DNA from 2 places in the Clavibacter sp. CT19 genome. Region 2 is predicted to be linked to the other one. Evidence: predicted binding sites of a transcription regulator. Region 2 holds the regulator's gene; the other holds the start of a gene.
What was found. The regulator LexA, encoded in region 2, represses DNA repair genes until DNA is damaged. The targets are predictions, from matches to a motif close to TCGAACANNTGTTCGA.

Region 1 (2,200 bases), on a different contig from region 2:
TGGGCACGCGGTCGCCCTTCCAGGCGCGCATGACGGGCGCGACGATGCGCCAGCACCGCTCGGCCACGTCGCCGCGGACGGACAGCCGCGGGTCCCCCGCGAGGATCCCGTCGAGCACCTCGCCGTAGGGCGTGAGCTCGGGCTGCGCGAACTCGGCCCGGAACGTGGACTGCGTGAGGGTGAAGGGCTCGCCCGTGCCGTCCATCGTGACCTCGAGCGAGATGCCGTCGGGCTTCAGGTCGATGATGAGGCGGTCGGGCCGGGCCGGGCCGTGGAGCCCGCGCGGCAGGTGCGCCACGGGCTTGAAGGTGACGATGATGCGCTTCGACGCCTCCTTGAGGGCCTTGCCCGAGCGGAGGCGGAAGGGGACGCCGGCCCAGCGCGCGTTGGCGACGCCGAAGGTGACCTCGGCGAGCGTCTCCGTCTCGTTGGCCGGATCCACCCCCTCCTCCTTGGCGTAGGCGGGGATGCGGGTGCCGTCGATGGTGGCGCCCGTGTAGCGGGCACGGCGGCTGTGCGCGACGGGGTCGTTGCCCCACACCTCGGTGGCGCGGAGCACGGAGGCGATGTTCGAGCGCAGGTCGTCCGGGTCGATGCTCGCCGGCGGCTCCATGGCGAAGACCGCGAGCACCTGCAGCAGGTGGCTCTGGATCATGTCGACCAGCGCGCCCGACTTGTCGTAGTAGGCCGCCCGGCCCTCGAGCGCGAGCGTCTCGTCGTAGAGGATCTCGACCTTCTCGATGTCCTTCGCGCTCCACACCGACTCGAAGAAGCGGTTGGCGAAGCGCAGCGACACGAGGTTGAGCACCGTGGAGAGGCCGAGGAAGTGGTCGGTGCGGTGGATGCGGTCCTCCGGCACGAGCTTCAGCAGCTGCCGGTTGAGCTGGGCTGCCGTGCGGCTGTTCGACCCGAAGGGCTTCTCGAGCGCCAGCGTGGTGCCCTCCGGCAGGTCGAGCTGCTCGAGCTTCTCGCACACGGCGATGGAGATGGCCGGCGGCAGCGCGAAGTAGAGGGCCGGCGCGCCCTCGCATGCGTCGAGGATGCGCTTCAGGTCGTCGAGGTCCGTGGGGTCGGCCTGGATGTACTTCGTGGACGAGACGATGCCCGCCGCGCGACGCCCCTTCGCGTCCACCGAGTCGAACGCGGCCTTCACGGTCTTCCGCCACTCGTCCGCCCCGCGCTCGCTCCGGCCGGTGCCGATGAGCTGGATCCGACGCCCCCTGTCGCTCGCCACGAGGCTGCCGAGACCCGGCAGGAGGAGGCGTTCCGTGAGGTCGCCGCTGGCGCCGAGGATGACGAGGGTGGAGGGTTCGCTGGTCATCCTCCGAGACTACGGGTCGCGGCCGCGCGGGAGCCGACCTACACTGGGCGAGTCGAACATCCGTTCGAACCTCGTGCCCGGGAGGGCGCGGCAGATCCGTCGGGAGGCGCGCGTGAGCTTCACCCACCTGCACGTCGCGTCCGCCTTCTCCGCCCACTTCGGCACCACGGCGCCCGAGGCGCTGGTCGACCAGGTCGCGTCCCGGGGCGCGTCGGCCGCGGCCATCACCGACCGCGACGGGCTCTACGGCGCCGTCCGCCACATCCGCCGCGCGATCGCCGCGGGCGTCTCCCCCGTCGTCGGCGCGGAGCTCGGTCTCACGGGCGAGCACCCGGGCCGGATCACGGTGCTCGCGCACGGCGGCACGCACGGCCAGGGATGGGCGGCGCTCAGCCGGCTCATCAGCGCGAGCCACGGGCGGGGCACGGCGCGCAGCACGGCCCGCAGCGCCCAGGCGGGCATCTCCCGCACCCGGCCGCCCGGGTTCCTCCTCGGCGAGGACGGGCCGGTCGGCACCGTCCTGCTCGGGCTCGACTCGGACGTGGGCCGCGCGGTCGCGGCGGGCGACCACGCGCTCGCCTCCCGGCACCTCACGGAGTGGGCGCGGCTCCTGCCGGGCGCGATCGCCGTCGAGGTGGTCTGCCACTACACCGAGCCCGGCGAGGCCGCGAGCCTCCGCCACGCCGCCCGGATGCTGGAGCTCGCGGACGCGCACCGCGTCCCGGCCGTGCTCACCAACGCGGTCCGCTATCTCGAGCCCGACGACGCGCTCACGGGCGACGTGCTCGACTCCGCCGGCACGCTCCGGCCGCTCGGCTCGTTCCGGCCGCAGCCCAACGGCCAGGCGTGGCTGAAGACCCCGGAGGAGATGCAGGGGAT
Region 2 (2,200 bases):
AGATCGAGCTCGACCGCCGACGCATCAACACGCGCATGGCGAAGCTGCGCAAGCAGATCGCCGGGATGAAGCCCGCGCGCGACACGAAGCGCGCCAACCGCGACCGCAACGCCGTGCCGTCGGTGGCCATCGTGGGATACACGAACGCCGGCAAGTCGTCGCTGCTGAACCGGGTGACGAAGGCGGGCGTGCTCGTGGAGAACGCGTTGTTCGCCACCCTCGACGCCACGGTCCGCAAGACCGAGACCGACCAGGGGCAGCTGTACACGCTGGCCGACACGGTGGGCTTCGTCCGCAACCTGCCGCATCAGCTGGTGGAGGCCTTCCGCTCGACGCTGGAGGAGCTCGCGGACTCCGACGTGCTCGTGCACGTCGTGGATGCGTCGCACCCGGATCCGGCCGCGCAGCTCGCCACCGTGCACGAGGTCATCGCCGAGGTCGACGCGTCGGGCATCCCGGAGATCGTGGTGTTCAACAAGAGCGACCTCGCGTCGGACGGGGACCGCGTCGTCCTCCGCGGGCTCGCCCCGCAGGGCGTGTTCGTCTCCGCCCGCACGGGCGAGGGCGTCGAGGAGCTGCGTCGCCGCATCGCCGAGCTGCTGCCGCAGCCGACCATCGAGGTCGACCTGCTGGTGCCGTTCGAGCACGGCGAGGTCGTGGCGATGCTGCACGACGGCGCGAAGGTGCTCGAGACGTCCTACGTCGAGGACGGGACGCGCGTGCGCGCGCTCGTCACGGCGGAGCAGCAGGCGCAGGTCGCCCGGTACGCGGTGGTGCCCACCGCCTGATCCGCGACTCCCCGCACGCACGAGAGCGGCCGATCCCCTCGGGGACCGGCCGCTCTCGTGCGTCGTGCGGGCGTCAGACGGAGCGCATGACCGCCACGACCTTGCCGACGACCTCGGCGAAGTCGCCGAGGATCGGCTCGAAGGCGCTGTTGCGGGGCAGCAGCCACGTGTGGCCGTCGCGCTGGCGGAACACCTTGACGGTGGCCTCGTCGTCGAGCATCGCCGCGACGATGTCCCCGTTCTCGGCCGTCTTCTGCTGGCGCACGACGACCCAGTCGCCGTCGCAGATGGCCGCGTCGATCATCGAGTCGCCGACGACGCGCAGCATGAAGAGGTCGCCCTTGCCCACGAGCTGACGGGGGAGGGGGAAGACCTCCTCGACCATCTGCTCGGCGGTGATGGGGATGCCGGCCGCGATGCGCCCGACCATGGGCACCATGGCCGCGTCGCCCACGGGCGTCGACGGCTCGCCGCTCTCGGCGGCGCCGCTGCCGGGGAGGTCGATGAGCACCTCGAGGGCGCGGGGCCGGTTCGGGTCGCGCCGGAGGTAGCCGGAGAGCTCCAGCTGGTTGAGCTGGTGGGTGACGCTGGAGAGCGAGGCGAGGCCCACGGCGTCGCCGATCTCGCGCATGCTCGGCGGGTAGCCCTGGCCGGCGATGGTGCGCTGGATGAACTCCAGGATCGAGATCTGCTTGTCGCTGAGGCTCTTGCGGCGCCTCGTCGCGCCGCCGCCCGCCGCTCGCTCGTCCGTCATGCCACGGCCCGCCTCTCGTCGCCGACGCCCTCCGCGGCGCGTCGACCCGGCGGGGCGACGCCCTCGCGAGGGCGATGTCGGTGGTGCCCGGTGGAATGGAGACCAGGCACTCGAAACTGTATCCACCCGGGGCACCTCGTACAAACACCTGTTCGAGCGTGTCGCGGCCGACGATGCACGATCGGGGCGATGGGGGCTTGCGGAGCGCCGTCTTCGAATGTATGTTCGGAACACAGCTTCGCATCCGGCTCTCCCGGCCGAGAGCCGGGTGCGAGCTGCCGGACCCGCATCGCATGCCGTACCGCACTGCACCGCCGGGCGCGTCGCATCGACGCCCCACCGTCTCGCACGAGAGGTCACCATGAACACCGCAGCCCCCGCCGCCACTGTCAGCGCACCCGCACCCGCACCCGCACCCGCATCCATCGCCGTCGCGGAGGCCGCCGTCGCGCCGCGCACGCGCCTGCGCATCACCCGTCGAGGCCGCGTCGTCCTCACGGCGCTCGTCGCCATGCCCCTGGCGCTGGGCGTCGGGCTCGTGGCCCTCAACGGCGGCGCCGCCGTCGCGTCGAAGGACGCCGCGGCCGCGCCCCTCGAGTACGTCACCGTCTCGAGCGGCCAGTCCCTCTGGGACCTCGCCGAGGAGATCGCGCCGTCC

Region 1: the regulator LexA is predicted to act here: its motif matches at 1,374-1,389, upstream of PED38_RS13140 (DNA polymerase III subunit alpha).

What each region holds. Positions count from the first base shown of each region.
Region 1 covers NZ_JAQHYR010000010.1:120,673-122,872, forward strand. Annotated here, with positions in the region: gene PED38_RS13135 (glucose-6-phosphate dehydrogenase) at 1-1,321, opposite strand, end outside; gene PED38_RS13140 (DNA polymerase III subunit alpha) at 1,434-2,200, shown strand, end outside.
Region 2 covers NZ_JAQHYR010000007.1:196,976-199,175, forward strand. Annotated here, with positions in the region: gene hflX (GTPase HflX) at 1-788, shown strand, start outside; gene lexA (transcriptional repressor LexA) at 862-1,542, opposite strand; gene PED38_RS10425 (hypothetical protein) at 1,904-2,200, shown strand, end outside.